2 regions of the Alcaligenes ammonioxydans genome follow, and region 2 is predicted to be linked to the other one. Evidence: riboswitches for the same ligand, from Rfam matches in the RefSeq annotation. Region 2 holds a riboswitch; the other holds the start of a gene.
The links. Region 2 has a riboswitch for S-adenosylmethionine ahead of metX (homoserine O-succinyltransferase MetX). Riboswitches for the same ligand answer to the same signal wherever they lie in the genome.
Positions count from the first base shown of each region.

Region 1: another riboswitch for S-adenosylmethionine. It lies ahead of FE795_RS10515 (hypothetical protein); the one in region 2 lies ahead of metX (homoserine O-succinyltransferase MetX).

Region 1 covers NZ_CP049362.1:2,279,501-2,287,264, reverse strand. Annotated here, with positions in the region: gene FE795_RS17290 (DUF4139 domain-containing protein) at 1-566, opposite strand, end outside; gene FE795_RS10540 (prepilin peptidase) at 792-1,472, shown strand; gene FE795_RS10535 (NAD(P)/FAD-dependent oxidoreductase) at 1,776-2,849, shown strand; tRNA gene FE795_RS10530 (tRNA-Leu) at 3,576-3,660, opposite strand; gene FE795_RS10525 (PadR family transcriptional regulator) at 3,821-4,393, shown strand; gene FE795_RS10520 (siderophore-interacting protein) at 4,396-5,196, shown strand; gene FE795_RS10515 (hypothetical protein) at 5,193-5,537, opposite strand; SAM-I-IV-variant riboswitch at 5,656-5,749, opposite strand; tRNA gene FE795_RS10510 (tRNA-Leu) at 5,900-5,984, shown strand; gene FE795_RS10505 (heavy-metal-associated domain-containing protein) at 6,703-6,945, shown strand; tRNA gene FE795_RS10500 (tRNA-Leu) at 7,459-7,543, opposite strand; gene rnr (ribonuclease R) at 7,653-7,764, shown strand, end outside.
Region 2 covers NZ_CP049362.1:389,879-397,642, forward strand. Annotated here, with positions in the region: gene FE795_RS01740 (TonB-dependent receptor domain-containing protein) at 1-1,172, opposite strand, end outside; gene gshA (glutamate--cysteine ligase) at 1,382-2,965, opposite strand; gene FE795_RS01750 (hypothetical protein) at 3,174-3,689, shown strand; gene FE795_RS17345 (response regulator transcription factor) at 3,619-3,894, opposite strand; SAM riboswitch at 4,098-4,176, shown strand; gene metX (homoserine O-succinyltransferase MetX) at 4,166-5,410, shown strand; gene metW (methionine biosynthesis protein MetW) at 5,407-6,042, shown strand; gene FE795_RS01770 (muropeptide transporter) at 6,054-7,283, shown strand; gene FE795_RS01775 (trimeric intracellular cation channel family protein) at 7,292-7,764, shown strand, end outside.

The DNA of each region.
Region 1 (7,764 bases), 1.9 Mb from region 2:
TGTTGCTGCACGGTTTTATCCAGCACTTCCAGGCTGGTGTCGGGACCCAGCTCCAATGTCTGAATCTGGCCTTGCTCCGTGAGCACGCTCAGGATGGCCTGGGAGGAGCGCTCGTTAGTGGCCGCGATGGTCTGTACACCCAGAACGGCACCGCGCACCTGGCGACCTTGCGAGCTGGCGCTCAGTTGTTGCCCTCGCAGGGCCTGCGCCAAGGCGGCGGGCGAGCCCAGATCCTTGGCCGAGAAGGGCAAACTGTCAAAGCTCTCTTTCAACGGGGCCAGACCGGACAGGGTCAACGATTCAATGCGGCTTTTGCCGTCTACGGCCATCAGGGTTTTTAAAATATCATCGACCTGGTTCAGAGGCACGCGCAGTTGGGCGGTTCCGGTGTCGGTAATCGGGATCTGTCGTTCGATCTCGGCCATACCGGCGCTGGATAAGGTGATCGCTTCGATCTGCTGGGCCCAGGCTGCACTGGCTGTTGAGCCCATCCAGACCAGCATCAAAGCACCGGTCAACGAGCGCAGGCGGGGAGCACGCGCCGCGTGGGGCATAAATTGGTTCATGGCGCTTCCTTATTCATCCATAAGCGAAACAAAGGGTTGAAGCGCATTATGCCTAGCCTTGCTGGGCTCTGTCTGTCATTCGGGTAACAAAAAATGCCATGCCCCGATTTCCCGCAGCCTGGAGCAAAAAATGCTTACGTCATCAAAAGCGCACACGCCTCTGCTAGGATTTGGTCAGCGAGACTGTGGGACACGCACTTTTCATTAATCGGGTGAAGGATCATTATGATGTGGACGTCGTGGGGCAATGCCTGGGCGGGAATGGGAGTTGCTCTGGTTTTGGCCGTCTGTTTTTATTGGCCCGCCCGGCGTCTGTCCTGGAGTCTGCCCATCGAACTGGAGTCCGGCTTGAGTACACGCTCACGTCGACTCCACCGGCAATGGGGGTGGGTGTGCCAGGCCCTGGCTTTGGGGCTGATGCTTTGGGCAGGGTGGCGCTGGCAACTGACTCCGGCCGCAGTGGCTGCCTGTGTCTGGATCGCCGTTACCGCTTTACTGGCCTGGATTGATGCGGAAACCGGCTACCTGCCCGATCGCCTGACCTTGCCCTTGTTGTGGCTGGGCCTGCTGGTCAATCTGGATCACACCTTTACCACGTTGCCCTTGGCGGTGCTGGGTGCAGCGCTGGGTTATGGTCTGCTGTGGCTTTTGAATCATGGTTTCCTGCTGCTGACCGGACGTGCCGGCATGGGGTACGGCGACTTCAAGCTGCTGGCGGCCCTAGGGGCCTGGCTGGGGGCAAGTGCCCTGCCCGGCATTCTCTTGTCTGCCTCTGTCCTGGGTTTGCTGGCCGTGCTGATCTTGCGCTTGGGTGGTCGGCTGGCGGCAGGGCAGGCCATTCATTTTGGGCCTTATCTGGTCCTGGGGGGCTGGATCATGCTGTTTTCTCTGCCTCGCCTTTTTTAAGAAGCAGGGGCATTCGCTCAGCTAAACAAGATTTGATGGTTTGCCCATGCCCGCCGCAGGGGCCGGAAGTGTCCACCGACAGGTCTTGTTGACCCTTTTGTGAGTGCGGCGCATCTCGCTTGGCATCCTGGGTACTCGCTCCCGGCCGATAGGTGATAGTTGGGGCTGGCAGGGCAGTCGTGGTAAAACGTCCCGGGCCAGTCGGGCTGGCAGCCATTGTGCCCAAGCGGTCAGCAGACGCACAAGGCGGTTCTATGGACATTATCCCGCTGATAAAGCGGACGGGAACCTGGGGATGAAGGGATGATTATTGTTGTTGGTGCTGGTGTGGCGGGTTTGGCAGCGGCGCGCCGTCTGAGTATGCAAGGTCAGGCTGTGACGCTGGTGGCTCCGCCAGAGCGGCAGCCTTCGTGGGGTGAAACCTTGTCTGAACGCGGTGCCCAGGTCTTGACCCGTCTGGGATGGGAAAGCTGCCTGGATGAGACGGTGGCTCTGCGTTCTCAGGGGCGTTTTTCGGTATGGGGAAATGAAGGGCTGCGCACCGTGCAGGACGAGGATGGTCAGGGGTACCTGCTGGACAAGGCACGTCTGGAGCAGGTGCTGCTTGAACGCTTGCAGAAAGAAGAGAAACTCAGCCTGCGTCGCACACGAGTTCTGAGCCTGGAACATCAGCCTCACGGGCTTACTGTCAGATTGGCGGATGGCACGAGCCTTGAAGCCGCTGCCTTGATCGATTGCAGCGGTCGCGCGGCAGTATCTTGCGGGTCGGTTGCCGAGCGTCAACGACTGGACAGGCTGGTCGCGGCCTGGCGTGTTTTTGATCTACCGCAGGGAGCGGAGCCTCTGGCGGCTTCATTGGTCGAAGCGGCGGAGTTGGGATGGTGGTATTTGTCTCCCATGCCCGGCCATCGTTTGACGGTGGCCTTGTTCTCGGATGCGGATCTCTTGCCTGACGCTTTGAGTCATGATGGGTCGACGTGGGCCGGTTTACTGGCTTGCGCCGATGCAGCGCGCGTGCGTATGGAAAGTCTGGGCTTGATCGATCAAATGGCCGACTGTGCTCCTACCGTCAGCGCAGCTGCCAGCGCCACCGTGTCTCACTTTGTTGAAGGCCGTCTCCTTCGCGCTGGCGATGCGGGCGCCGCCATGGACCCCTTGGCGGCCAATGGTCTGGCTACGGCTCTGTGGAGCGGCTCGCAATCGGCACAGGCGGCTCTGGCCCTGACGCAAGGAAACCCTGAGCCGGCACGATCGTATGAAAAAGACTATTTGCTGGGTCTGGTGCGTCACCTGAATGCTCAACATGCCCTGTACGGTAGGGAGCAGCGTTATGCGGCGCAGCCATTCTGGCAACGCCGTCATCGCCCTTTGGAGTAGTCAGCAAAAGGGTGGGCCAGCCGAGCAAAAGGTGATGGGCCTGTGCATGTCAAAAAGCCGAAGCAGAATAAAGCATCTGTTTCGGCTTTTTTGTCGCTGGATCTTCGGGGTCAAGGAGATCGGTGTCTCCCCCTGACGGTTGTGCCCGTTGGCAAGGGGGCATACATCAGATCTGTCGATCCGGGCAGGTTCGCCTCCGTGCGAGGCCATGAACTTTCTGGGGCTTTTCAAACTGGTCTTTTACGCTGCTGGTTTCACGGTTTCAGCTCAGACTGAGTGGTAGCTCGATAGGACGGCGTACGCGTTTACTCAAAAGAATGAACATATAGCCGCTATTCGTATTTTGTAATGGGCATGTTATGTGCTTGGGCCGCACGAACTGGTTTTCCTGGTTTCAGGTAGTGTAAGTGACTGTTGATCCACACTTTTTTCTTCTTGGCCTGATTTTTCTTGTGGCTTTTCTGCTGCTCGCTTTGGGCCCGGCGCTAAGCTTGTCCGCCCCTGGGGAAGCGCTGCCCAGATATCAAGGTAAGTTGCCCGATTTTTAGTACTTATCTGATCGCGGTGCTTGCGTTTGGTGTTCAGCTTGACTGCTGTACTTCAGGGGGGGAAGGTCGGGGTGGGGGCCTCGTGCGCTCCTGTAAGGGGCTCGAAGATTTTAGCGTTTGGGTGCGGACACAGCAAAAAGCCGATCATCTTTTGATGATCGGCTTTTTGAGGAATTTGTGGTGCCCAGGAGAGGACTCGAACCTCCACACCCGAAGGCACATGGACCTGAACCATGCGCGTCTACCAATTCCGCCACCTGGGCTTTGATAAGGGCTGCTGCCCGTCTCAAGCATTAAATTATAGGATGAATCTTTTGGTAAATGCAAGCATTTTCATTGGGCACGGTTTATTTTGGTTTTTGGTTGATTGTCATTCTCATTATCATTAATATGTGTCGAGTGATATAGCATAAGAGTGTGACTATGAAATTCAACACAATGGATGTCGAGCGCATGTTGCAGGATATGGGGCAGGGTCGAAAGTACTCTGCCCGAGCTATGCAGCTTATGCTGATGGCCTTGCTCAAGGAAGGCAGCACTCATGGGTATCAACTAATCCGTCGTTTTGCGCAGATCAGCCAGAACAGTTATGTGCCCAGCGCCGGCGCGGTGTATCCGGCCTTGGCCTTTTGTGCGACTCAAGGTTGGGTTCTGATTGAGGAGCAAGGGCGCCGCAAGATGTACAGCCTGACTCCGGAGGGGCTGGGGTATCTTGAGGCGCAGAAAGAGAAGTGTGACTACCTACTGCAGTCCTTGACCTACCGCGGGCGCAAGCGGGTATGGATACGGCAGATGCTGGCTGAACAGAGTAGTGACGAGGATTTAAAGGCCGCGCAGGAACAGACGGGTTGGCTGCCCGAATTTGTCCAGGTACGCCATAGTCTTAAACAGGCCATGTTTGAACAATCGACAGCCAGTCTGGCACGACAGGCTGACGTGGTGGCAATTCTGGAGAAAGCCATCGCCGAAATACGCAATTTGCCCAAGGAGTCTTAAGCATGCAGTCCGAACAATTAACGCAAAAAGTGGCCCATCCCCTGAAGTTGCGATTGCTCACCGTCAAGCATCGCCGTGAGTTGGGACCTCATATGCTGCGCATTACCCTGACGGGTGCTGACCTGGAGGGGTTTTACTCGCCGGGGTTTGATGATCACGTCAAACTGATTTTTCCGGATCCAGCCACCCATTCCCTGCGTCTGCCCCAAATGGGTGAGCGCGGTATGGTCTTTGCGGCGGGGCAGGAAAAACCTCCCATCCGTGATTACACGCCGCGCGACTACCGCGCGGCGGAACAGGAGATGGATATTGATTTTGTGCTCCACGGTGACGGCCCGGCGTGCCGATGGGCCATGCAAGCCAAGGAAGGTGACAAGCTGGGGGTCGCGGGACCCCGTGGCTCCTTTCTGCTCAGCAAGGAACTGGATTGGCAAGTCCTGATCGGTGACGAAACTGCCATACCTGCGATGGCACGACGCATCCATGAACTGCCTGCCACGGTGAACGTGCAGGTGTATGTCTTGGCGCGCAATTTATTGACGGTAGGGACGCTAGCGGCGCCCGATCACGTTACGGTGAACTGGATTCCATCACTGGCCGGGTTGCCGGGCATTCTGGACGCGCTGCGGGCTGCGGCGCAGCCCAGCGGCACCGGCTATGTATGGGTGGCGGCAGAATACGCAGTTGCCCAAGGGCTGCGTGAATACTGGGTGCAGGAGCGTGGCCTGGATAAGAACGCGATTCGGGCCAGCAGTTACTGGCGCCAAGGCGATCAGGGCGATCAGGCCCCTCGTCTGGATTAAGCGGCTTGTTGCTGAGGGTAGGGTTGGGCGCGCAAGCGGCCACCCACGTGCAGCACTGGCTGCAGGTCTGTGTCCAGCGTTGTCTCGGGATGCGCCAGGCGATGCTGGTCAATCAGGCGTGCGATCGCATCCATGTTCAGCAGCAATGTGCTGTCGATATCAGGCTGAAAACGGGTCCAATAGCCGCCCCGACAACTGGAGCCCAGCCAGCGAGGCTCATAATCTCCGACAGTATCCGCATGCTGTTCGCGGACAACGGCCAGCCGCGAACAGCCAGGACGAAGCACAATGCGGTAGCTTTGCTGTTCTAGGGTGAGGTGATAGCAGTACGGTGCAGACATAGTTTCTCCTGTTTAGCTCTTGGAAGCGGCTTCCGGGTGAGCAAGTTGGATTAAAGGACCCGTTGAGCGCCTGCTAGGTCAGGCATAAAAAAACCCGCTGGCAGCGGGTTGTTGTCATAACGATCCCTTTGGTTGCCAGATGGCCATATCTTGAATCCACCTTGTGCGGGTACACAGGTTGGCATGGGTTACCCCAACTCTTGATATGGCAATAAGCATAAAAGCGATTTTCATGAAGCGCAAGAGGCCGACAAACTTCTGTCCATCATAAAAAACAGAAATAGTTTGCGCGAATTGAAAATCGTGTTATAGTTATTTTCTGTCTTGCAACGACGTGTTTAAAAACAAGTGTTGCAGTCAGAGCCCAGGTGGCGGAATTGGTAGACGCGCATGGTTCAGGTCCATGTGCCTTCGGGTGTGGAGGTTCGAGTCCTCTCCTGGGCACCAAAATTCCTCAAAAAGCCGATCGTCGAAAGATGGTCGGCTTTTTGTATTGTGGTTTGGGAAATCGGGGTCGTATAGATATCCAGGCGCAGTTCAATTTGGTCCTTTTCATGCCCCCGACGGAGCCAGCCTGTCCGACCGGTAAGGGACTGTGCGGTTGGGTTCGCGTTCAAGCGTAAACGGCGCTTACAAGGCTGGTTCTTCTGCCTGCAAATAATGCTTTATTTATAAGGTTGGTTCTTCTACCTGCAAAGAGTGCTTTGTATTAGGCAGCTCAGGTCGACGCGCTGTTTGATGGCTTTTATTCTCCAGGCAGGATGGTTAGTGCACTCTTCTCCCTGGCCTTATTCAGGTGCAGTTGAGCTGGCGTTTGAATCCAGTTCTTTCAACCATCGCCGTTGTCCATTCGATCTTGCTTCGTCCACGTGCTGTCAGCCAGCCATCGATCTGATGGGCAAACAAGCCTATTTGCCTAGCTAGCAATTTGGTCAGTTACTCAGTCAGTCGAGTGGTAGTAGTAGCTTGATCTGTCAGTTAGCCTGCTTGCCGTCCTCGTTCCTTGTCTTGTTCTTTGAAGGAGGAGTGCGTACACCCCCTGTACTGAATGGCTAATCGTCACTTGCCGTATTTATAAGATGTATTTAATATATATCTTTATGGGCGGTGGCGATTTCATCAACTGCCTCACCTCATGTTAAAGGGATGAAAAATGCAAGTGGGAATGTTGAAATTGGCGGGTCTGCGACACCCTGAGTGTGCTGACAAAGTGGCGAATGCCTTGGCAGCGGTCCAGGGTGTGCAAGCGGCAGACGCTTCGTTTGAGAATGCGAAGGCATCGGTGCGTTTTGATGAAACCCAGGTGTCGTTGGAAGATCTGCATGCCGCGGTTGAACAGGCGGGCTATCAGATTGCCAAGCCAGCGCATGGAGAGGATGGCGCATGTTGTGGCGGCTGCGGCGGTTAATAGCGGCGACTTTATGAAATGGAAAACCGATTGTTCAAACGCAGTCGGTTTTTTTTGTCCCAAAGAATCAGGCGGGGTTTTTGAGGCAGGGGCCGTGGCAGGCAGAAAAAGATCCCTTTGTTTCTCCCGCATGGGATTGGTGATGTGTTCATAGGCCTGTAAAGAAAGCCACCGATCATGCGGTGTTGATTTCTTATTCGGAAGTGCCTGTGCTTAATCAATCATGCGCTTGTATTGCCGTTACGGCAGTCCTTGGGCTAGAAGCCTTGCTCGCTGCGTACCTTCCCAAGTCCAGTCTGGGACAAGAAAATAAGAAGGCTTGCTGGGCGCCCAGCGAATGGCTTGTCAACGCGCAAGAGCCCGGCAAAGGGTGTGGCTTGGGACGTACACGTGGAGTGGGGGCTGCGGGCCTAACCTTTCATGGGGCCTTGCGTCGGTGCCCAAGCGCCTTGCTGTATGGGCGCACAAAACAAAAAGCCGATCATCGAAAGATGATCGGCTTTTTGAGGAATTTGGTGCCCAGAAGAGGACTCGAACCTCCACACCCGAAGGCACATGGACCTGAACCATGCGCGTCTACCAATTCCGCCACCTGGGCAATATCGTTGTATGCTTATGACTGTGCCAAAAGCCTTCAACGTTTTTGCTGCGTAAGCAGCAAAGAAAAAGGATTATAGGCATACTTTATTAATAATGGAAGTGTCCTTTTGAATAAAAAACATCAAGACAGTACTGAGGACCGTATTCAAACAACGGGCCGTTATGAATTGCCGCCTGACTTCGACCCGGATACCCCGACGCGGGAAGCGATCCTGGCGG
Region 2 (7,764 bases):
GTGGGCGGGATGAAGTTTTCCGTGCCGTCGCGCGAGGCAAAATCAGACTGGCTGGTTTGCAGGCCAATGACGCCTTCAAAAGGCCCCCAGGGCTGGTGCTCCAGTTCCAGCCGCGTGTCGTAGCCGCGATTGGTGAAGCGGGTGCCAACCTTATCGCCGTCTTTTTCCACATGCCGGTAGTTGGTGGAACCGGCGCGCAGGCGAGCCCGTTTGAAACCGGGCAAAGGATCACGCAGTTCGCCGCGCAGGTCAACGCGCTCGGTGCGCAGATGCGCTGTCGCAGCGTGCTCATGGTCCTGGTCGTAGCCATGGTCGTGATCGTGGCCGTGATCGTGGCCGTGGCCACCGCAATGCAAGGTGGCACCGTGCGGGTGGCAGTCTTCGTATTCATGGCTGTGGCCGGGCAAGCCATAACTGCCTTCCCGATAGGAGTACGCGGCCCCGATGTAACCGCGCTCGCCAATAAAGGACAGGCCGACACTGCCAGTGTCCGTACGGGAGTCGGAGTCTTTGACGCGGCTGTCGGTCCAGTTGGGCACGCGATAGTCACGGCTGCGGTGCGAGGCCCCTTCTACGTGCAAGGCGATATTGCCCTGACCGGCTGTCATGTCGAATGCGCCGACCCGGCCTCGATCGGCTGTGGAGCCTTGGGCGCGGACTGAGCCTTCAAACCCTTTTTCGGGGATCGCCGTGGGAATCTTGCGGTCCAGCACGTTGACCACGCCCCCGATCGCACCGCCGCCATACAGCAGGGCGGAGGGCCCGCGCAGTACTTCAATGCGTTCTGCTTGCCAGGTGTCGACCGTAATCGTGTGGTCGGGGGAGATGGCAGAGGCATCCATCACTTCGGCGCCGTCGCTGAGCACTTTGACGCGAGGCGCAGTCTGGCCACGAATGACCGGTCGGCTGGCACCGCTGCCAAAGCTGTCGACGTGGATGCCCACTTCCCCATCGAGCAGTTCACCCAAAGTGCTGCTACGGCGCAAATCCAGCTGGGGGCCTTGCAGCACCGTGCTGGCTGTGGCCAGTTCTGTCTGTTGCAAGGCCAGGGGGCTGGCGGAGATTCGGATCGGGGCCAACTGAGAGACAGGGGGTTCAAGCTCATTGGCTTGTGCTGAGGCGCAAAGCGCGAGGGCCAGCGTCAATGGCAAGGGGCGGGGACTGAAGTGCATCTCATCTTCCGGAAAAGTTAATTTTTTTGAGATGTTATAACATAACAATAACTGATTGAAACAGTCGGAAAACCAGGCTTGGTCGTGGGGGAAATGGGGGTGGGTAACGTATAGGACACGGGGCCGTGCGGCTGACCAACTCGGCCCCTGGTTGTTGCCAGGTAAAAAAATGCCGCCTTCAGGAGGCGGCTCGGCAAGCGATGAATAACTTAACGGTTCTGAATTTCCGGGGGAATGAGGTTGCGCTCGTAGCGCTGGACATAATCTTCAAAGGACTCTTGATCCTGGGCTTCAATATCCAGCTGGGCCTGCAAAGAGTCGGCGGCCTGCTGTTCGAAAGCGGCTTGCTTGTCAGCCGGCAAAGGATGGGCCAGCAGGCTGGCGTGGTGTTCGCGGCTGCGCTGTAGGGCGTAGTCATGAAAGCTCAGGCCCGTCTCGTGTAAACGTTTCAGTAACTGGGCCGACGGTGTCCGTTCCGGATCGTCCAGTTTACGCATTTGTGCCTGCACGGCTTGGGTATGGCCGTCTGTATCCAGGGCGTGATCCAGCAAGTGTGCGTAGGGTAAGAGGGACTGGAGAATCTCCCGTCCCCATTGTTGCAAGCTGACCGCTTGTTTTTGCTGGTTGGTCAACATCAGGCCGGGGCGACGGCCTTCACGCACGACGGTGGCAAAGTTGTTCTTGCTGTCCTGACAGTAGCCACCGTCCGGGAAAAAGGGGCTGTCTTGCACGGCACAGAACAGCAGGAAGGTATCCAGAAAGCGACAGGTTTGCTCGGATATGCCAGTAGGGGATTCGGGGTCGATATCCAGGCAGCGTACTTCGATGTACTCCACACCGCGCTGAGCCAGGGCGGTGGCCGGGCGTTCGCTGCGCTGGGTTGTGCGCTTGGGGCGGATGCTGGAGTAGTACTCGTTTTCAATCTGCAGGATGTGGGTGTTGAGCTGAATCCACTCGCCATCACGGTGCGTGCCCAGCTTTTCGTAATCCGGCCAAGGGGTCACGGCAGCGTGATACATGCGCATCACAAAGGTGTCCAGGTCGTTGTAGCAAAGCTGAAGCTCGGCTTGGGCTTCCTTGTTGTGATAGCCCAGGTCGCTCATGCGCAGGCTGGTTGCCCAGGGCATGGTCAGCGTGTCGTCGTCGATCTTGTCCAGATTGTTGCTGCGACCTTGCAGGAAGTTCGCATCCAGCACGGGCGAGGCGCCAAACAGATACATCAGCAACCAGGAGTAGCGTGTGAAATTGCGAATCAGCGCCAGGTAGCCATTGGAGCGTTGGTCTTGCAGATTGTCACCGCAGACGTTCAGCAAGGGCCAGATGCCGTCGGGCAGGGAGAAGTTGTAATGCACCCCGGCAATACACTGCATGGGTTTTCCATAGCGTTCGGCCAGGCCGCGACGGTAAACATGCTTGAGCATGCCCGTGTTGGAGGTGCCGTACCAGGCAATGGCAATCTCCTTTTCGGCGGGCAGCAAGGCGGGCATGGACTGGTTCCAGATGATTTCCTGATCCAGTTTGCCGGCGACAAAGGTATGAATATCGGCCAGCTCTTGCAGCACGTCCTCAACCCGGGCTTGCGGCTCGGTAATCAGCTCCAGCAGGGCCTCGGCGTAATCGGTGGTGATGTGGGCATTGGTAAGGGCAGAACCAATGGCGCGGGGGTGGGGAGTCTTTGCCAGCTGGCCCAGCGCATCAACGCGCAGTCCTTCTTTCTCGATGCCTCGCAAGATCCCCTTCAAGATATCGGGGTTCTGTTGCAGGGCAAGGCGGCGTTCGTGGCTGGTGTTCATGGTGGTGTTTCCCACTTTCGAAATCGGATGCAAGATACGGGACTGTTCAAGGGGCCTGGGGCCGTCTATAAATAGTAGTCCGACCAAACTTGCTTTGTTAAGTTGCGCCAAAAGGCGAATCGGGCAGGGCGAGTATAAGGCGGCTGTTCAGGCAGCTGATGAAAAGCATGAAACGGGATATGGGATTAGCACCATGATAATCAGGCGCATGACCGCCGTACTGGCGGCCTTATGGATGTTGGCGGCCTGCAGTCCGGAGTTTAACTGGCGCAAGGTTCAACTTGAGCAAACGGGCTTGTCAGCCATGTTGCCCGGCAAGCCAAGCACCAGTCACCGCGTGTTGGATTTCGAGCAGTACCCGCTGGATTTTTACCTGACGACGGCGACCGCGGGTGGGCAGATCTATACCGTGGGTCATGTGATTCTTCCCGCGCAATTGCAACAGGACCCAGCCGCCCGTGAGCGCCTGTACGAGGCGCTGCATGAGTCCTTGCGTGCAAAATTCGTCCCGGATGGGCAGGCCAGTCAGAAAAGCGCCGTGCAGATCCCGCCACCAGGCCAGATTTTTTACATGACACGCGATGTGGGCGGCGTGGCGTTGCGCCTGGAGGCGATGATCCGTATGGAGCCGGGCTGGCTGGTGCAGGGCTTTGTTATGACGGATTCCGGTAAGGCGCCGGATGCGGCTCAGGCAAAGATTTTCTTTGACGGCTTAGCTCGCTAGCGGGGTCGCCGCTGATCAGGCGCTGTTGCAAGGCCAGGGTAATGGCGGCCTGGCGGCTGTAAACCCCCAGTTTGGCGTAAGCGTTCTGGAAATGAAAGTTGATCGTGCGCTCAGTAATGCCCAGGATGATGCTGATTTCCCAGCTGGTCTTGCCATGGGCAGCCCAGTTCAGGCAGGACTGTTCGCGTGAAGTTAAATACGTCACGGTAAAGCCATTCCTCATGCATTCGTGGTAAACGTCGCGCCAATGTACTCAAATTTAGCTTAGCTGGCAGACCGATGAACATGGAAATAATGATGCAAATCAAAGCATTGTCTGTTTCCCGAACGGATCTTTAGGCACAGTGGCGAAGGGAGGCGGCCTGCCTGGTTTGGACGACGCGCTGCAGCGATGCTAGAATTTTGTCTTATACGTTTTGCGCCGATTTGCCTGATCCGCTTGCGGGCGCTCCATAAATCCAGCTAAAGAGGTCCAGATGGCCACTGATTCCGTCCCCTGCGCCAACGTTGGCGCCCCTAGCCCATCCTGCGGATTGATCCCCGAAGGTTCTGTGGGCCCTGTACAAGCCGAACTCATTGCGTTTGATGAACCGCTGCACCTGCGCAGCGGGCAAGTGCTGCCCAGCTACGAGCTGGCCGTCGAGACGTACGGCACCCTGAATAAAGAGCGCAGCAACGCGGTCCTGGTGTGTCATGCGCTCAATGCCTCGCATCACGTTGCCGGCTATTACGATGACGATCCCAAAAGCGTAGGCTGGTGGGACAATATGGTCGGTCCCGGCAAGGCCGTGGATACGGATCGGTTTTTTGTCATTGGCGTCAACAATATTGGCTCCTGTTTTGGTTCTACGGGGCCGTCCAGCATCAATCCCGCTACCGGCAAGCCCTGGGGCTCCGAGTTTCCCGTTCTGACCGTGGAGGACTGGGTACGTGCCCAGGCGCGTCTGGCCGACTATTTTGGCATTCGCAAGTTCGCGGCCGTCATGGGAGGATCGCTGGGGGGCATGCAAGCCTTGAGCTGGGCGATCAGTTGCCCCGATCGCGTCGAGAACTGCGTGGTTATTGCCAGCACACCGCGCCTGTCAGCGCAGAATATTGCGTTTAACGAAGTGGCCCGCAGTGCCATTTTGTCTGACCCGCAGTTTCATGGCGGCAATTATTACGAGCATGGCGTGGTACCCAAGGCCGGACTGGGCGTGGCCCGCATGGTGGGCCATATCACCTACCTGTCTGATACCGTCATGGCCGAGAAGTTTGGCCGCACCCAGCGTGCGCCGGCGCAAGGTGGCGAATACCACTACAACTATGGCGTGGAATTCGAGGTCGAATCCTATCTGCGTTATCAGGGAGAGAAGTTCTCACGCTACTTTGACGCCAATACCTACCTGATCATTACGCGGGCCCTGGATTACTTTGATCCGTCCCGTCCGTATCAGGGGGATCTGAGCAAAGCCCTGGAAAACGTGATGGCCAAGTTCCTGCTTGTTTCCTTCACCACGGACTGGCGTTTTTCGCCCGAGCGCTCGCGTGAAATTGTGCAGGCCCTGCTCCGTAACCAGCGTCAGGTGACCTACGCTGAAATCGATGCTCCGCATGGACATGATGCTTTCTTGCTGGAAGACCCCCGCTACCATGCGGTCGTACAGGGATACTATGATCAGATCGCCGTTAATTTGGGCTTGCCTGCGCGCACGCGCACGACGGGGGTGCTGGCAAAATGACTAAGCCGCAAACACAAGTGGCCGCCGCCATGTTAAGACCGGATTTGCTGCGCATTGCGCAGTGGATCGAGCCCGGCTCGCGAGTGCTGGACCTGGGCTGTAACGATGGGACCTTGCTGGCACATCTGCGTGATACGCGTCAGGTCGTTGGCACAGGGGTGGAGCTCAATGATCAGTTCGTCATTGCGTCGGTCCGCCGGGGTGTCAACGTCATTCAGCAAGATCTGGAAAAAGGTCTGGCCCTGTTTAGCGATCAGCAGTTCGATACCGTGGTTCTGTCCAAGACCTTGCAGTCCATGCACCATACGGAGCACATCTTGCGTGAGATGGCGCGGGTGGCGCGGTATGGTATCGTCTCGTTTCCCAACTTCGGTTACTGGCCGCACGGCTGGAGCATTTTGCGTGGCCGCATGCCGGTGACCGGTGAAATGCCTTACCAGTGGTACAACACGCCCAACATTCATTTGTGCACCATGAAAGATTTTCAGGATCTGGCTCAGGCAGTGGGCGTACGTATTCTTGATCGTGTTGCATTCAATGGCGGTCATACGGTTCGTTTTTTACCGGGCTGGCGCAGTACCCTGGCTGTCTACCGTTTCGAATCCCCCCATTTTCTTGGTGCTTCGCGCTAACAAGGCCTGACGTGTCACGTGTCTATACCAGTCCCCGAGTCTTGCCTTTGCTGATTCTGGGGTTCGCCAGTGGCCTGCCCCTGGCCCTGGTGTCAGGCACTTTGCAGGCCTGGGCCACCGTGGAACAGGTCTCGCTGACCGAAATCGGCTTCTTGACCCTGGTGGGCTCGGCGTACACGCTGAAGTTTCTCTGGGCTCCCCTGATTGACCGTTATGCTCCCCCCTTCATGGGGCGTCGACGTGGCTGGATACTGCTGACCCAATTATTGCTGGCGGGCTCGATTGCCGCGATGGGCCTGTTTTCCCCTTCCGTGAATCTGACCGCACTGGCTTTGCTGGCCGTGTGGGTGGCTTTTTTGTCCGCCACACAGGACATTGCTTTTGATGCCTATTGCACGGACGTGCTGCAGGCCCACGAGCGTGCGGCGGGAGCGGCCGTCAAAGTCATGGGGTACCGCATCGCCATGATTGTTTCCGGTGGCCTGGCGCTGATCCTGGCCGATCGCTGGTTGGGCTGGGCCAATACCTATTTTCTGATGGGTGCCTTCATGGCACTGTGCGCGCTGGTGACCTTGGTGTCCCCCGACCCTCAGGAACAAAGCCGCCCGCCGCGCAGCCTGTCCGAGGCGGTGGTCGCGCCTTTGGCGGATTTTTTCTCTCGTCCAGGCGCCTGGAGCGTGCTGGCCCTGATTGTGCTCTACAAATTGGGGGACGCCTTTGCCGGCGCCTTGTCCACTACGTTTCTGATTCGTGCGGCCGGCTTTACCTTGTCGGAAGTCGGCACGATCAACAAGGTGTTTGGTCTGGCGGCCACAGTGGTCGGGGCCTTGATGGGGGGAGCGATCATGGCCCGCCTCGGGCTTTACCGGGCCTTGATGATTTTCGGGCTGCTGCAGGCCGTCTCCAACCTGGGTTATTGGCTGATCGCGATTGAAACCGCGCCGTCCATGTGGCTGATGGGCATGGTGGTGGGTCTGGAAAATCTGTGTGGTGGCCTGGGGACAGCGGCCTTTGTCGCCTTGCTGATGGCCTTGTGCAACCGAACCTATTCAGCGACTCAATTTGCCTTGCTGTCGGCCTTGTCGGCAGTGGGCCGCACCTATCTGGCCGGCCCGTTGACACCGCTGCTGGTTCAGACCCTGGGATGGCCAGGCTTTTTTATCTGTACGGTGTTTATTGCCGTGCCCGGTTTACTGATGCTGCGGTGTTATCGCGGCCTTATTCAACAGCTTGATGCGTAAAAAATATCATGCTCTTACTTGTTCTCTACATTATTGCCATTACTGCAGAGGCGATGACCGCCGCCCTGGCGGCAGGCCGTCGTGACATGGACTGGGTTGGCGTGTGTACCATCGCCTGCGTCACGGCCTTGGGGGGCGGTTCCGTGCGGGACGTGCTTCTGGGGCATTATCCGCTGACCTGGGTGCAGCATCCCGAGTATTTGTGGATTACGGCAGGCGCGGCCATCTTGACGGCCTTGATCGCTCCGATCATGCGGCGTTTGCACAGTCTGTTCCTGCTGCTTGATGCCATGGGGCTGGTGGTCTTTACCGTGATCGGCTGTCAGATCGCGCTGGAGATGCAGTTACCCATTACGGTGGTGCTGCTCAGCGGCATGATTACCGGCTGTGCCGGAGGTGTTTTACGCGACATTCTCTGTAATGACATCCCCTTGCTGTTGCGCAAGGAGATGTATGCCAGCGTATCCATGCTGACCGGTGC